DNA from 4 places in the Oceanobacillus sp. FSL K6-3682 genome. Region 3 is predicted to be linked to each of the others. Evidence: riboswitches for the same ligand, from Rfam matches in the RefSeq annotation. Region 3 holds a riboswitch; each other region holds the start of a gene.
The links. A riboswitch is a leader RNA that binds a small molecule or an ion and turns the genes downstream of it on or off. The one in region 3 is predicted to bind S-adenosylmethionine.

Region 1 (4,266 bases), 590 kb from region 3:
GTCTGCCACCATGATTAGAAACAATAATCCCGTCAATCCCGGCCTCTATAGCCTGTTTTGCATCTCCCGGATGAAGAATACCTTTTAAAAAGATTGGCAGATTTGTACGCTGATGTAACTCTGCTATGTTGTCCCAGTGAAGATGTGGATGATGCAGATTCTCGATAATTGAATCAATTTCATTCTGGCCTTCTTTCAGTCCTTTTTGAAAAGCTGGATCCTGTACATAGTTGGCTTTTCCATACCCTTTTTTCAAGGGAGAATATTGATAGCGCATATCATCTTCCCGCCATCCAAGCATTACTGTATCCACAGTTACTACAATCGCTTCATAGCCTGCTTTTTCTGCCCGTTCTGCCATGCTGTAGGAAATAGCATCATTACTTGACCAATATAATTGAAACCATTTTGGTCCTTCAGGCACAGCCTCTGAGACCTCTTCGATAGACCTGGCAGTAACGGTGCTTTGAATATATGGAATATTCATAGAGGCAGCCACATTTGCAATGGCAAAGTCGGGCTCCTCATGGACCATTTTTAAATGGCCGATGGGAGCCACCATAAATGGAAAAGCATATTCTTTTCCAAGAATACGAATAGATGTGTCCACCTGAGATACATTACTTAAACATCTTGGAATAATGGAATATTGCTCAAAGGCCGCTCTATTTTTTCTTAATGTTTCCTCACCGCCGGCGCCGGAGCGGATGTGACCAAACACTTCTTCAGGTAAGGTATGCTTTGCTGCAGCTTCAAGCTGTTCGGGTCCGATAGGAAAGGAATCCTGTATAGTTATATGCTCTAGAAAAGAGCCTTTTTGCGATGATACTGACATATTTTTTACCTCCGTTTAATCTTTTTTCATCCGCGCCGCAAGCCGGTTTCCGATAGATTGGATACCTTGGACGATAATAATCAGGAGAATAACAGTGACATACATCACATCTGTTTCATAACGCAGATGTCCAAATCTGTATGCAAGGTCACCTAAGCCCCCGGCACCAACAAGGCCTGCCATAGCTGTTGCCCCGATAAGACTGATTGTTGCAATGGTTAAAGCCAGTACAATTGCCGGTCTGGCTTCACGAAGCATAACATTCCAAATGATGTGATGTGTTTTTACCCCCATTGCACGGTATGCTTCAATAACACCTTGGTTTACCTCCAGCAAGGAAGATTCAATAAGTCTGGCTATATATGGAGCAGCATTAACAACGAGTGGTACAATAGCTCCTTCCACACCAATAGAGGTGCCTACTACGAATTTGGTGAATGGAAGCATAAAAAATAAAAGAATAATAAACGGAATCGAACGAATGACATTTATTAGTAAATTAAAAAACTGATAGACAAATTTATTTTGCAAGGGTTGCCCGGGACGTGTCAAAATTAAGATGATGGCTAAAATGATACCTATAAGTACTGAGAAAGCAAGAGAAATAGCAACCATTAGAAATGTATCTTTTATTGCTTCGTAAAATATTGGCAGCCATTGATCAATAAATGATTGCATATTAGTTTACCCCCAATTCTTCTATCTCTACGCCTTGTTCCTGCAAGAAAGAGAGTGATTGTTCTACTTGATGATCATTACCAATCAAATGAACGACGATATTACCGACAATTCCATTTTTTAATTCGATAATATTTGCTGTCAGAATATTTGGCTCTACATAAAATTGCTGTGTAACCTTGGATAACAGCGGCTGTCCTGTATTTTCGCCCAGGAAGGTCAGACGAACAACTTTTCCTTCCAGCTTCAATTCATTAACCAGACGGTCAGATAATTTCCGCTGTGAAATTGTATTGAGGAATTTTTTTGTTGTCGGTTGTTTTGGCTTTGTAAATAATTCAATCGTAGACCCTTGTTCAATAAGATTTCCATTTTCAATAACATATACATAATCACATATTTTTTGAATAACGTTCATTTCATGCGTGATTAATAGAATTGTAATCCCGAGCTCTGCATTAATTTTTAGTAATAGCTCGAGAATGGAATTGGTTGTTTCGGGGTCTAATGCGCTGGTTGCTTCATCACTCAGGAGCACCTGTGGTTCCTGAGAAAGTGCTCTTGCAATAGCTACACGCTGCTTCTGACCACCGGAAAGCTGAGCAGGGTAAGAATCTTTTTTCTCAACTAAATCAACAATTTCAAGGTATTTAACAACTCGTTCAGCAATCTTTGATTTCGGTACGCCGAGTAATTTTAAAGGGATTGCAATATTGTCGTAGACGGTAGCTGTTTTTAATAAATTAAAATGCTGAAAAATCATGCCGACTTTTTGTCTTGTTTGCCGAAGCTTTTCTTTTGATAGTTTTGTTAAATCAATTCCGTCAATCCATACCTTTCCCTTAGATGGCGTTTCCAGTAAATTGACACAGCGTATTAATGTACTTTTTCCTGCACCACTATAGCCGATCACGCCATGGATTTCTCCTTTATTGACAGAAATCGTTACATTGTCTAATGCAGTAACATCTTTTCCTTTTTTGGACGGAAAAATTTTTGTGACATTCTCTAACTTAATCATTGATGTTCTTCCTGCCTTTCTATTTTTAAGCGGGGGGATGTTATCATCTGTGCGCTTTAATATAATATCTGCACAATTCATAAAAAGAGCCTCTCTGTTGAAAGAGAGGCCCGAAAATATGGTCTTATTTTCTGCTCTCATCTTTCAAGACGAATGTCTTGCTGGAATTAGCACCTTTTTAAGGTTGCCGAGCTTCAACGGGCCAGTCCCTCAGCTACTCTGGATAAGAGATATATTATTTATAGAGGATGTTCAAGAAGTCCCTGAGGTAAAGCGGTCAATCTCATCTGTGACATAGCTTTTTCAGTGGCATTTTTTGAACTCGCAATTATAGAATTGTATTATTTAAAAATAGCCTATTTTATATGTTTCGTCAATGCTTATTTTGAAATAAGTCAAGTTTTTCAATACGGCAAATTGCTTCACGAATACGCTCGTCCTCGACAAGTAATCCGACACGTATATAACCTTCCCCGGTTTTCCCAAAACCATTACCTGCTGCAACGGCTACATTTGCTTCCTTTAATAAATAATCCGCAAATTCTTCACTTGTAAATGCTGCCGGCACTGGAAGCCAGGCAAAGAAGGAGCCTTTTGGAGCTGTTACATCCCAGCCGATGCGTTTGCATTCTTCCAGTAAAACATTTCTGCGCTGTTCATAAAGCTTTACAAGAGAGGTAACGCAGCTTTGGTCACCTGATAATGCTTCGGCAGCAGCCTTTTGGATAGCTGGAAAAAGGCTGACAAATAAATGATCCTGCAGAATATTGATAGCTTCAATCATATCTTTATTTCCGGCAGCAAACCCGACGCGCCAGCCTGCCATATTATATGTTTTGGAGAGGGTATATAGCTCAACGCCAACATCTTTTGCGCCTTCTGTTTGCAGGAAGCTCACCGGCTGATAATCGTCAAACCCGATTGCGCCATATGCAAAATCATGGATGATTCCAATATCATTTTTCTGCGCTAATGCAATGGTATCTTCAAAAAATTCCTTTGTTGCAACTGCTCCGGTCGGGTTATTCGGATAGTTGAGATATAATAGCTTAGCAAGTTTTTTCTGTTCATCTGTTAAGGCAGTATAGTCCGGTAAAAAATCGTTTTCTTCTAATAACGGAAAGGTGTCATAAGTAACATCTGCTAATGGTACACTGGACAGATAATCCGGGTATCCTGGATCAGGTAAGAGCATTAATTCACCCTGATCCATTAGAGCTAAAGGAAGTTCTACTAAGCCGATTTTACTGCCAAATAAAATAGCAATTTCTGAAGCGGGATCTAGATCAACATCATATTCTCTTTTATAAAACTGTGCTGCAGCCAGCTTTAATTCATCTGTACCACGGAAAGGAGAGTATTTATGTGTAACAGGATTTTCAACACTTTCCTGAAGGGCGCGGATAATATGCGGTGGCGTAGGCTGATCTGGATTTCCTTGACCTAAGTTAATAATATCTCTTCCTTCTGCTATTGCAGCAGCTACTTTACCTGCAAGTGCAGCAAAGAATTGGGAAGGAAGCTGTTCTACACGACGGGATAATTTCATAATCTATCGACCTCTTTATACTATAATTTGTAAATGTTTTCTCAGTCTACCTGGCAGAGGATTTCCTGACTGAATGAATTTTCACTTTATAATTATATATAATAGTATAAGTTTGCAGAGAGATTGTCTATCAAAAAAAGATAAGGTGCTGGTAGATGTTTTTGGGATTTTTTTCCAAATAAA
Region 2 (4,266 bases), 1.9 Mb from region 3:
TAAAATAGATGGCGCAGCTTCTACATTAATGATTCTTGCTTTACTGCGGTCAATATCATATTTTTTACATAGCTCGGGTACTTTATCAGCGAGTTCCCCAACGAATTCAATACCTGTAAAACCACCACCGCCGACTACGATTGAAATTTGTTCATCGCGTTTTTCTTCGCTTGAAGAGTATTGAGCAAACTGATATTCGATATGTTCAGCGATCAAACGGCTGGAATCTATGTCAGTAATCGCATATGCATGCTCTTCCATTCCTGGAATGCCAAATGTATTAGAAACAAACCCTAAAGCAAATACAAGATAATCATAAGCTACTTCGCTGTTTTCAAGAACAACACGTTTATCTTCGCGTTTCACTTCTGTTACTGTATCGTAAATTAGACGGACACGCTTAGGGTTAACAACATCTGTAAGCATAAAACGTGCCTGATTCGGGTTAATAGTACCCGCTGCAACCTCATGTAACCATGTACTTTCATAGTGATAATTATGTTTGTTAATTAAAACAATTTCAGCTTCTTCAGGAGACAGCTGTTGAGTTAAACGTCTTGTGGCAACTAATCCGGCATAGCCTGCACCAAGCACAACTACTTTTGGTTTACTCATAATTCATCTTCCTTCCTTTCTATCTTCCATAAATCAAATTTAATGTAATAACGAACTATCCATATAAATAGTTACTGCAATTAATATAATATCAAATTTTGTTGAAATAGGCTAATATTCATTGTAATTTCTTTAAAAAATCTCTTTTTGTCTTTTTTTGTTTTCGATTATATTCAGATTTAAAAAAAACATAGTATATAATTATTTACTCAGAGTAAACCGTTGCTACGCTCTTGTTGTCATCATCTTTAGATTCATCATTATCCGGTTCCTGATCAGAAGTATCTTCTGTATCTTCATTTACTTCTTCATTGTCCTCTTCATCTAAATCTTCTTCATCTTTTCCCGGCTCAGGTTCTTTACCTCCTGTGCCTTCTTCTTTGTCGCTATCTTTGTCTGGATTGTCCTCTGTATTTTCTGGTGGATTATTATTTTCTTTTACAGTATCTTCTGTATCTTCGGATTTAGAGCCACTAGAATCAGAAGGCTTTTTATTTTCATCAGAGTGTATCTTGCTGCCAGATGCTGATGAGCTTTGATAACGATCTGCTTCTGTTTTTTCCTTTGAATTATTCGCTTCACCACCGGCAGTGTTTCTTTCATTGGAATAATTATTACTTTGCTCTTTCTCTTCAGTTTGTGCTTGATTGCTTTCACCTTTTGTTATTTGGGAAGAAGGTTCTTCCTCAGAAGTTGAATAAGTTTCACTTTTCACTTCTGTTTCTTGTACTGCATAAGCTTCGTCCTGAATTTCTGTTTCTTGAGCCGTGTTTGTATCTTCCTGTACCTCTACTTCATCATCTTGAGAATTATGATGATTATTTAAATCGACAGTCTGATAAATTTGCTGATTATTTGATAACAATTTATTCTCCCATGAAGTTGTAAAAAGCTCTACACTTTCGCCAGTTTGTCCATTTGCAGCTTCTCCGACCCGGGTATTCAGCTCCATCTGGTATTGTGTGGAGCGATTTTCATTATAAATCCCGATACCGACGATAATGATACATCCTGTTAACATACAAATGTTAACCAATAATAGCTTTTTTTTACGCATATATCTTCTTCCTTTTTTAATATATTTTCATACTGTTGCTTTTTCACCCTTTTTATTTCAGACCTTCATAATCTTTTTAATTGAGTGTCTAATTTGCAATACATTATTCAAATAAATACTAACACTACTATTGTAATCTTCATCTCATACCTTTTCAAATACTTTTCGCGTTTTTTTGAATTCTTATTTCCTGCTCTTCATTATTCTATAGAGTAAAAGCTTGGTATGACTGAAGTCTGCTTTTGAATATTCTCCAAAATAAAACTTGATTTTTTTTCCTGGCTCTTGTACAGTAAACGTAATTATAAATGAATAAAATTTTAATTCTTATCCAGAGAGACGGAGGGACTGGCCCGATGATGTCTCAGCAACCAGCTTGTCATAGCAAGGTGCTAATTCCAGAAGGGTCTATCCCTTTAAAGATAAGAAGCGTATGATACGGATGTTATACCCTTCTTATTCCTAAAATAAGAAGGTTTTTTTATTTCTAAGGAGGCTGAATGAAAGATGAAAAAATTAGAAACTGCGTTAGTACAGCTAGGTAACAAAACAGATGAACGTACAGGAGCAATAAATCCGCCTATTTATATGTCAACAGCATATCAGCATCAAGGCATCGGTCATTCTACCGGTTATGATTATTCCCGTACCAAAAATCCAACAAGGTCCGTATTAGAGGATGGATTTGCAAAACTGGAAGAAGGGGATGCTTCTTTTGCCTGCAGTTCAGGGATGGCTGCTATTCAATTAATCCTCTCCTCCCTTTTTCGTCATGGCGATCATCTTATTGCAACAAAAGATATTTATGGTGGTACTTATCGAATTTTTGATCATTTTGAAAAAGCATATAATATTTCTGTAACCTATGATGAATGTCAAGATATCTCGAAAACAGAACGATGTATTAACGAAAATACGAAAGCGATATTTTTAGAGACGCCAACAAATCCTTTACTGCAAGAAGTAGATATTGAAAAATACTCAAAACTGGCAAAAAAACATAATTTGCTGCTAATTGTCGATAATACATTTTTGACCCCTTATCTGCAGCAGCCTATTACACTGGGTGCAGATATTGTTGTTCATAGCGCAACAAAATATATCGGCGGTCATAACGATGTACTGGCAGGTATTGTGGTTACAAAAAGTCCAGCTCTGTCTGAAAAAATATTTGAAATGCATAACGCTTCCGGCGCAACATTATCTGCATCAGACTGCTGGCTTCTTGTCAGAGGGTTAAAAACACTTGCACTTCGCATGCAGCGTCATGAGGAAAATGCACAGAAAGTTGCGGATTACTTGCAAAAGCATCCGGCAATCCGCCGGGTTTATTATCCTAATAAAGGCGGTATGCTTTCTTTTTGTTTAGCAGATGCCGATCAGGTAAGGTCCTTTTTAGCTAATCTAAACTTAATTGTATTTGCCGAAAGTCTGGGCGGTGTAGAAAGCTTTATTACCTATCCCACTACACAAACACACGCTGATATGCCGGAAGAAGAAAGAAACAGCCGGGGAATTGGTAATGATCTTCTTCGTTTCTCGGTGGGAATTGAAGATGCCGGGGATTTGATAGCAGATATTGAACAAGCATTGCAGGATGACGAAAAAAAATAAAAACAAAACTTTACTCAAAAAAGTCCCGGCTCTTCTCCCAGGAAATCGAGCTGACGATTTAATTACCCACAATGGCAAAGAGTGTTACATTGTGATAAAAATTTACAAAAATGAGGCAACCTCAATATGAGGCTGCCCCGTATTTTTCTTTATAAAGTAAACCTATTCTCTTTCATACTCTGTTCAAAGCTTTAAAACTTACGCAATTCCATAGTATATTCTGATATTTAAGGTTTATTTAAGGTTTATTTAACCTTTTATCAATCCTAAATCTACCTTCCATTGTAACCATTGAAGCTGCCGTGTTTTCCTAGGTAAAAATTGACGAATATCCTCCTCGTGATAACCGACCTGGAATCTCTTTTCATCAACCAGAATCGGACTTTTCAGCAGTCTCGGATACTTATGGATTAATTTTAGTAAGGTTTGTAAAGGAAGCTCCTCTACATTCAAATTTAGTTCTTTGTAAATTTTAGAACGGGTTGAAAGAATCTCATCCGTACCTTCTACAGTCATTTGTAAAATATTTTTCAATTCTTCAATAGTCAACGGTTGGTGTAAAATATTACGTTCTTTATATGCAATCCCATGTTTGCGAAACCATTGTCTCGCTTTTCTTGTAGATGAGCAAGATACTCCGTAAATATGCACTGTCATATCCATTCTCCTTATTATTTGACATATCCATTACAAGAATCAAAATGATAATGTTTGAAATGACAACTTTTTTTAGCTTTTTTCATTTCATTAATCTATCTTAGCTACAACTTTAGCATGGAAATGTGGTAAAACTATGGTAAGGCCATGAAAAAAACATAAAATGAAGCTTAATTTATATAAAGTATACAATTTTTCAAGCCGGTTATTTGCCTAAACCCCTGATTTATCAATACCTTTACCTTAAGACCAATTTTCTATTACAGCCAACAATGCTATTAATTCATCCTCCAGCTCTTTCCCTTTATCCTCATCTAACAAAT
Region 3 (4,266 bases):
CAAATAAGTCTCAAAAAATCCATATAAAAATGTTGTTTTGGCTGGATTTATTTTCATTCGGGTAATCATGCGCAGAAATCCTAGCTTTACCTGAGCACGTTCATGCTCTTCATAGCCCATTTGACTGAGTAACGCTGCCACCGCCGGGTTGTCTGATTGAATATATTCCTTCCAGTTTTTCTTGGTTAAATGTAATTGTAAAAAATTAAATTGAAGTACGTTTTGTGTAGGTGTATTAATTTGGAATTGAGTTGGTTCTTCTTTTTCTCTAGTATAACTCAAAACGGCGATGGGTTGAATCGGTTTGCGGTGTTTGGCGTAGAGGTAAGAAAAATAGAGATACATTCTTTCGGGGAAATCATCTTCATGAATTGACTGTGCTTCGGTGTGAATATGGAGGATTTTGTCCTGGTGATTCAGCTTTACTTCAGCGAGAATATCTATTTCCTTCCTGCGGCCATTGATGTAGTCCAAGTATACTTCTTGTTCAAGGAATGTCACCTTGGAGAAATCAATATAGGGGTAAAGTTCGGGGAAAAAGCCTTCGATGAACTCCTCAAAAAACTCTTGTATCAGCTTTTTCGTCAGCCGGTCATGCTTCATGTAGTCTGTTTTTTCTTCTAAAATGATGGGCGTTGTAAACAATGGCACACTTCCTTTGTTTGAATTGTCTTTATGTTACCAATATTCCCACGAAAAACCTACTACAATACAATTAAGTATCGATTTCCCTTCTATTTTCTGGTAGAATATACAGCATCATTTACATAGAGAGCAGGGAGTTAATAGTGGAGAATGAGAGAGTAGAAACATTTAAAGGAAGAACCAGCTTCTTTGATGGCGGATTACTTCAATTCATTGGCTGGGTTATTCTTGGGACATTAGTGACGGTCTTTACCCTAGGAATTTGTTATCCGTGGTCAATTACAATGATTTATGGTTGGAGAATAAATCATACAGTTGTTGATGGCAAACGGATGCATTTTTCAGGTTCAGCTGTTGGCCTTTTCGGCAACTGGATCAAATGGTGGCTTTTAACGATTATCACATTAGGTATCTATGGATTCTGGGTGTTTATTAAACTGGAAGATTGGAAAGTACGCCATACTAATTTTATTAATTAATTTTTATACTGCAATTATTTTGGTTTTCAAAATAGGCACTCCCCTCATTACCAATTGGCAATGAGGGGAGTGCTGTTTGAGCTGCTAAGAACACTTTTTAATTTTTTCGCTTCTGTCTATGCGCTCTAGTTTGTTTCCTTTTCATCTAAATTCTTCTCAATTGCTGCAATTTTGTTGTCAAACGTGCTTCGATAGTATGAGCTGTTTACTTTGTACTCCAGGTTTTCAATATACTGCTCCATTTCTGCAAACTTAGAGAATGGTTTTTCTGGTGACTCTTCCGCTACCCGATTAATTTGATGATTCGCTTTTGCGATATTTTCACGTCCCATCAGTTCCATACGGCGCAGGTGCATATCCTTTAAGCGGTGCTTCATCTCTTCGTATTTCTGCTCCAGGTTTTCAAGCTCAGTAATAGCTACTTCTCTGGATGCTTTCATACGATCTGCACGGTTTTGATATTCTTCATGCTCTTTTAGAGCAAATTCATGCATTTCCTCTTCCTGAGCACGATCTGCGATTTGTGCTTGATTTAAGCGTTTATCCGCAAGTTCCTGTGCTTTCATATACTCACGTGTAAACTCTTCTTTTAATTTAAATTGGCGGTCAATCAGCTTTCTTACTTTTTCTTTTTCCTGTTCACTTTGGCGTAAATAATGATTAAGCGCAGCAATTGGATTCTTTTGCTCCTTTCTATCCATCATTGTGTGTAAATCTGCTGAAATCGTATCCTTCATTCGAGTGAAAATATTTGTTGACATAATCAATCTCTCCTTTTATGATTTTTATTTGTTTAACTCCGCCCACTGTTTTTCAAAATTCGTAAATGGGTCATCATCTTCTTTTATTTCGTGGACAACAGAGCTTTCCGGCGTGTTCCAATTTTTATAGATAAGGTAAAGCGCATATGCTGCTGCAACACCTAAAACAGCATAAATATTAGAGAATGTAATGCTCACTACAACTAATCCGAGTATCGCCCAACCTACTTTTGCAGCAGTTGAATCTGTGCTCATAAATTTTTTAAAGCATATATATAGTAGCCATACGCTTAATGCCAGTAATACCATTGGGCCTAAATTTGCTAGAAGGACAAGCACCGCGATCAGTCCTCCGACAAACAACATGAATTTTTTCATTTTGTTTTTCCCCTTTCGTTATCGTATCTTTATCTTATCGGTTTTGGCACTTCCCCGTAATGAGCCTGAGAAATATCTTTGTCTAAGCCTTAAGGTCTATTTGCTTCTAAACTACAGTTAAACAGGATATTCGAAAAGAACAAAATTGGAAAGGTAATTCCACAACAAATATTGACTTTCAAATTTATTTCTTGTATCTTATTACTATTAATTACAAAATTCATATTCTATAAGTATATAATTTCTTATCTAGAGAGGTGGAGGGACTGGCCCTTCGAAGCCTCGGCAGCGGACTATATTAGTACTGTGCCAATTCCAGTAGCATCAAAGCTTAGAGATAGGAAGAGAAAAATAATTTATTTCATTTTTACCTCTTCTTTTGATTTAAGAAGGGGTTTTTGTTTTGCTTTTTATTCCAGCAATGAAGGGAAGGAATGTTCGTGATGTACACAATGGATTTAACAGGTAAGGTTGCGATTGTAACTGGTGGAGCTAACGGAATTGGCAAGGCAATTGTAGAGGCACTTCTGGATTGCGGGGCAAAGGTTGCTGTAGCTGACAAAATAGATGCGCCTGCAAATGCAGCAGCTAATGTTTTATATATTGCCACCGATGTATCAAAAAGTGATCAGGTAGACAATATGGTCAAGCATGTGACAGATCATTTTGGCAGATTAGATATCTTAGTAAATAATGCTGGAATTTCTACAATGGATTATTTTGTTGATATAAAGGAAAATGATTGGGATAAAACAATGGATGTTAATGCAAAAGGAGTCTACCTCTGTATGCAGGCGGCGGCTAATGCCCTTAAACAGCAGGGAGAAGGCGGAAAAATTATCAATATTTCTTCACAGGCCGGCAAAAACGGATACCGGCTTATGGGGAGCTATGTCGCTTCAAAGCATGCTGTTCTTGGTATGACCAAGGTTGCTGCTCTAGAGCTGGCTAAGGATAAAATCAATGTGAACGCCGTCTGCCCAGGTATCGTTGAAACAGATATGAAGAGGACAGAAAGAACGATTGGCTGTGAGCTTCGAAAAGTTAATGCGGAGGCAATTGAACTCGAGGATAATTCTCAGGTCCCTTTAGGAAGAACAGGGGTTCCACAGGATATTGCAAATGTTGTTATCTTTTTGGCATCCACTTATTCGGATTATATGACAGGGCAAGGAGTAAATGTTACCGGCGGTATGACCATGAACTAATCGTTTTTTATATTCCATTATCTTAAACAGATAAAAAATCAGGAGGATTTCAATGGGTAATCAAGAAAATAAAGGAAGCTTATTGGCGCTTTTACCATTACTTATTTTTGTACTTTTATTTATTGGCACTGGATTAATCACAGGCGACTTTTCCAACATGCCAATTAATGTTGCTATCATTATTGCATCAGCTGCGGCACTAGCAATGAATCGAAAAGAAAAACTTACTGCAAAGCTGGAGATATTCACCAAAGGTGCAGGACATCCAAATATCATGTTAATGGTAGTTATTTTTATTTTGGCTGGGGCATTTGCCCAGACCGCTTCAGAAATGGGTGCCGTTGAATCAACAGTTAATATGGGACTGTCGTTCATTCCAAGTAATTATTTGATGGTCGGCCTGTTTATTGTCGGTTGTTTTATCTCTCTTTCCATGGGGACTTCTATGGGAACTGTTGCTGCACTTACCCCTATCGGCATAGGTATTGCTGAGCAAACCGGCATTCCACTGGCACTAGCAATGGGGACAGTAATCAGTGGAGCAATGTTCGGAGACAATTTATCTATGATTTCAGATACAACCATCGCTGCTGTACGGACACAGCATACAAAAATGAGTGATAAATTTAAGACAAACTTTTTTATTATTTTACCGGGAGCAATAGTTACATCTATTATTCTTTGGTTTATCACTCGTGGGAGCTCCGTTGAATTAACTGGTGAATATCCTTATGAATTTATTCAAGTTTTGCCTTATATTGCTGTATTAGTTTGTGCGCTTATCGGAATCAATGT
Region 4 (4,266 bases), 1.4 Mb from region 3:
TAAAACAGCTTGTTCAAAAAAGGAGAAGGGAGATGTTAAAATCTTTATCTCAATACGAAATAAAGGTAACATTTTATTTTTTTACATTCTTATCCTTCCATCAACCCTTACTTTTGAACATCCTGTATTAATCTATTGCTTTACCTGAATATTTATTCGTAACTTTATCTAGTGTTTGCTCCACTTGCTCTAAAGCGTTCATAGCATTAGAAGATCCACTTTCAAAAACATGATTCACCTTATCCACTGTTTTTTGCAGGCCTTGAATTGCTTCGGAAGGATTGCTGATATAATAAGATGATGCAGCTTTCATATCTTTTACTTTTCCGCATGCATAACTGCGTGCTTCTTTATCAAATAATGATGCTGCTCCTCCAATAACTGCTCCTGCAACGACACCTAAAATAATTTTACGTTTTCCCATTATTATCTCTCCTTTAATTTAAATGATGCTTTTCTTTTAAAAATTGAAGTAATCCGTAACAGCCATCTGAAACTAACCGATACGTCTGTCCGAAATCTCCTGTGTAATATGGATCAGGAATATCATCTTCTTCTATGTCCTCCACAAACTCCATTAATTTCACAATCGCTGTTCCCTCATGGTGGTTAGACCCGATAAGCGTATTATAATTATTCTGATCCATTGCAACCAGGTAATCAAATTGATTAAAATCATCTGCTGTAAGCAGTCTTGATTCCATTCCATCATAGGAAATGCCCTGCTGGTCAAGTATTTCCTTTGTTCCCGGGTGGGGTGATTGTCCGAGATGCCAATCTCCTGTCCCGCAAGAATCAACCTGCACGCTATCTACCAGCTGCTCTTTCTTTACAAGATCCCTGAATATCGCTTCTGCCATAGGGGAACGGCAAATATTACCTAAACAAACAAATAATACACGTACCAATCGTTTTTCACCCCATTCATCTCGCGTTGGCTTAAAAAATAAGCTCTTCCCAATTAACACCCTAAACGGTATACAATAAGTTTAGGGTGTTTTGCTGTAACTCTATTATAAGCAACTTAGACCGATAAGCAAAGAGTTAATTGTAGAAAGTTGTTATCCTGCTTCCATTTTTGTCGAAAAGATACAGCCTTTAAAATACGCTCATATCCCAGCTGTTTGCAATATGACGGAGCAATTTAATTCCTGCAACACTATTTCCCTGCTTATCCAACGCCGGCCCAAACACACCAATACCGCAGCCATCTAAAAATGGCAAATCATTATTACGGACCCTTGGCGGTACAACTGCTAAAATACCGCCAGAAACACCACTTTTTGCTGGAATTCCGACATAGGAGGCAAATTTCCCGGAAGCATCATACATACCACATGTTAACATCAGAGATTTGGCAATTCGAGCTACGTTCTTAGGAATAATTATTTCTTCTGTATCAGGATGAATCCCATCGTTTGAAAGAACCAGGCCAATACGGGCCAAGTCATCGGTTGTAATATTAATAGAGCATTGTTTAAAATAAGTTTCCAATGTTACCCCTAAATCCGATTCCAAATATCCCTCTTCCAGCAAATAATAACCGATAGCTCGATTACGCATCGATGTATCTCGTTCAGAGACATAAACATCTACATCTATTTCAGGTCTGTAGCCAATTATTTTTTCCATTAAGTTAAATAGTGGCTCCAGCTTCTCATCTGATGTATTTCCATTTAATAAAGAAGATACTGTAATCGCTCCTGAATTTACCAAAGGATTAAAAGGGCGCTTCGGATTGTTAATCTGCAAATGCATAATGGAATTAAATGCTTCTCCAGTCGGCTCTACATCTACACGCTGCAAGATATAAGTTATTCCCCTATCAATACATGCAACAATAAAACTTAAAACCTTGGATATACTTTGAATGGAGAAGGAGTGATTTAAATCTCCTGAACGGATCTGCATTCCTCCCTTACCAATAATTGTAATACCTAAAGCATCAGGGTCTGCTTCCTCTAATTTCGGTATGTAATCAGCAACCTTCCCAGTGTCTGTTTGTTTCTTAAAAAAGGTCACCCAATTATCTACATATTCCTGGAGCCACTGTTTATTTTTTTCAGTATTTAAATTTACATATCCTTGTACCATGTATTGACACCCCGCTTCTATTATAATTGTACAGATAAATTCATGAATATCCTTATTTGAACTATACCCCATATAACAATTATTTACCCATTAACATATTTAATATTAATTATTTGTGTCTTAAAAAGAAATAATACTATTTAAAAACAAATAAAATTATAATAATTAAAAAAGTATTGACTTAAATGAGAATTTAGATTAAGTTATTACTTAATAATAAAATTGAATCCATATATCTCTTATCAAGAGTAGCTGAGGGACTGGCCCGTTGAAGCTCGGCAACCTTTTATGTTTATGCATAAAAAGGTGCTAAATCCTGCAAAACGATACGTTTTGGAAGATGAGAGAGGAAATTTGTACATTGGACAAGCCTCTCTTTCTTTAATTCAAAGTAAGAGAGGCTTTCTTTTTTTATTTAAAAACGAATATGAGGTGGAAAAACATGAAGAAATTAGCATTATTATTTGTTATTTTATTATTCGGAATACTTGCTGCCTGCGGCAATAACGCGGAAAATGCTGAAGCACTCAGTGAAGATAAGCTTGTTGTCGGTGTTACTGCCGGGCCGCAGGAACAAATTTTAGAAGCTGCTGCAGAGGTAGCTGCAGAAGACGGTCTTGAGATAGAAATAAAAGTATTCTCTGATTATGTACTGCCAAATACAACGTTAGCTGAAGGTGATTTGGATGCAAACAGCTATCAGCATAAACCATTTTTAGATGAATTCAATGAAGACCATGATACAGATTTAGTACCAGTCGGAGAAACTATTTTAAATCCAATGGGGGTTTACTCAGAAACATATGATAATATTGATGATCTCCCTCAAGGCGCAACATTCGGGCTTCCTAATGATCCGTCTAATGGAAGCAGATCTCTATTTATTTTAGAAGAAGCAGGCCTAATTACACTGGATGAAGAAAACAAAGAAACTGCATCTATTCATGATGTTGTTGATAATCCGCTCGAGCTGGAATTTGTAGAATTAGACGCTGCACAGATTCCTAACCAATTAAGTGAAGTAGACGCTGCTGCGATTAATACGAACTTTGCTTTAGGGGCCGGAATCAGTCCAAAAGATGATGCTATCTTATTGGAATCCACAAACTCTCCATATGTAAACTACATTGTGGTCCGTGCGGAGAATCAAGATGATCCAGTCGTAGAAACACTGGTTAATGCTTATCAGTCTGATAAAGTAAAAGCATTTATTGAAGAAGAATTTGAAGGCTCCATTATCCCCGGCTGGGAGGATTAAAATATCTATTAACAACTAGCTGTATGACTCTTACTTCAAGAAAAAAGAAGTTATACCCATTTTAAGCGGGGGATGAAAAATAACTTCCCCCCAAATAAAGTTTCACATTACCTCTATCAATACATATCTGGATACTGACAAAAATAATATTTGCGAAGGGATTTATCTTGTATGTCTAATTATCTTTATATCGAAAGAAATGGCTCCATTGCAACCATTGTCATTAATCGGCCAGAAAAAAAGAACTGCTTCTCTCTGGAGATGTTCCGTCACCTTGAGGATTTATTAGATGAATTAAAAGAAGATCAAACAGTGAAGTTCCTTATCCTTCGAGGTGTTGATGATACTGCGTTTTCTGCCGGCGCAGATATTTCTGAATTTCTGGAAGTCCGCCTTCATGCTGAAAAAGCGAAAGCATATAACGATTTTGCACTTGGGGCTATTGAAAAGCTCTATCGCTTTCCCAGACCGACAGCAGCATTAATTCAAACACTTGCCATCGGTGGAGGACTCGAACTGGCTAATTCATGTGATTTTCGCTTTGCAACGCAAGGAAGCAAGCTTGGCATTACAGCAGCCAATATTGGAATTATTTACAATCTGACAAGCACCAAACGTCTATTTAATCTGGTTGGACCATCACAAGCGAAGAAATTACTTTATACAGCAGAATTAATTACGGCAGAAAAAGGCAAAGAAATCGGCCTTGTCGATTTTATCTGTAAACCTGATGAAATCGAGCAGGATGTTAATAAATTTGTAAAACGCGTGCTTCAAAAATCCCCTGTTGCCAATGCAGGAATTAAACAGGTCATCCAGGCAATTATTGATGGTGAAAATCAGGAAACAGAAGATATCGCAAATCTTGTCTTAGACTCTTACAGCTCAAATGATTACACAGAAGGCATTCAGGC

Region 1: it holds a riboswitch for S-adenosylmethionine, as region 3 does, so the genes downstream of both, MHH51_RS04195 (ATP-binding cassette domain-containing protein) here and MHH51_RS01210 (SDR family NAD(P)-dependent oxidoreductase) in region 3, are expected to answer to the same signal.
Region 2: it holds a riboswitch for S-adenosylmethionine, as region 3 does, so the genes downstream of both, MHH51_RS10660 (methionine biosynthesis PLP-dependent protein) here and MHH51_RS01210 (SDR family NAD(P)-dependent oxidoreductase) in region 3, are expected to answer to the same signal.
Region 4: it holds a riboswitch for S-adenosylmethionine, as region 3 does, so the genes downstream of both, MHH51_RS08465 (MetQ/NlpA family ABC transporter substrate-binding protein) here and MHH51_RS01210 (SDR family NAD(P)-dependent oxidoreductase) in region 3, are expected to answer to the same signal.

Annotation. Positions count from the first base shown of each region.
Region 1 is NZ_CP150263.1:815,949-820,214, forward strand. Features, by position in the region: gene MHH51_RS04185 (alpha-hydroxy-acid oxidizing protein) at 1-835, opposite strand, end outside; gene MHH51_RS04190 (methionine ABC transporter permease) at 851-1,513, opposite strand; gene MHH51_RS04195 (ATP-binding cassette domain-containing protein) at 1,515-2,534, opposite strand; SAM riboswitch class I at 2,669-2,764, opposite strand; gene MHH51_RS04200 (pyridoxal phosphate-dependent aminotransferase) at 2,908-4,083, opposite strand.
Region 2 is NZ_CP150263.1:2,135,960-2,140,225, reverse strand. Features, by position in the region: gene MHH51_RS10670 (NAD(P)/FAD-dependent oxidoreductase) at 1-615, opposite strand, end outside; gene MHH51_RS10665 (hypothetical protein) at 821-1,672, opposite strand; SAM riboswitch class I at 1,997-2,101, shown strand; gene MHH51_RS10660 (methionine biosynthesis PLP-dependent protein) at 2,180-3,286, shown strand; gene spx (transcriptional regulator Spx) at 3,536-3,943, opposite strand; gene dacB (D-alanyl-D-alanine carboxypeptidase/D-alanyl-D-alanine-endopeptidase) at 4,187-4,266, opposite strand, start outside.
Region 3 is NZ_CP150263.1:229,377-233,642, reverse strand. Features, by position in the region: gene MHH51_RS01230 (transposase) at 1-645, opposite strand, end outside; gene MHH51_RS01225 (DUF898 family protein) at 786-1,124, shown strand; gene MHH51_RS01220 (PspA/IM30 family protein) at 1,250-1,885, opposite strand; gene MHH51_RS01215 (flagellar basal body rod protein) at 1,910-2,263, opposite strand; SAM riboswitch class I at 2,506-2,607, shown strand; gene MHH51_RS01210 (SDR family NAD(P)-dependent oxidoreductase) at 2,707-3,471, shown strand; gene MHH51_RS01205 (Na+/H+ antiporter NhaC family protein) at 3,524-4,266, shown strand, end outside.
Region 4 is NZ_CP150263.1:1,671,487-1,675,752, reverse strand. Features, by position in the region: gene MHH51_RS08480 (YtxH domain-containing protein) at 128-424, opposite strand; gene MHH51_RS08475 (low molecular weight protein-tyrosine-phosphatase) at 438-908, opposite strand; gene MHH51_RS08470 (glutaminase) at 1,099-2,094, opposite strand; SAM riboswitch class I at 2,331-2,441, shown strand; gene MHH51_RS08465 (MetQ/NlpA family ABC transporter substrate-binding protein) at 2,537-3,352, shown strand; gene MHH51_RS08460 (enoyl-CoA hydratase-related protein) at 3,524-4,266, shown strand, end outside.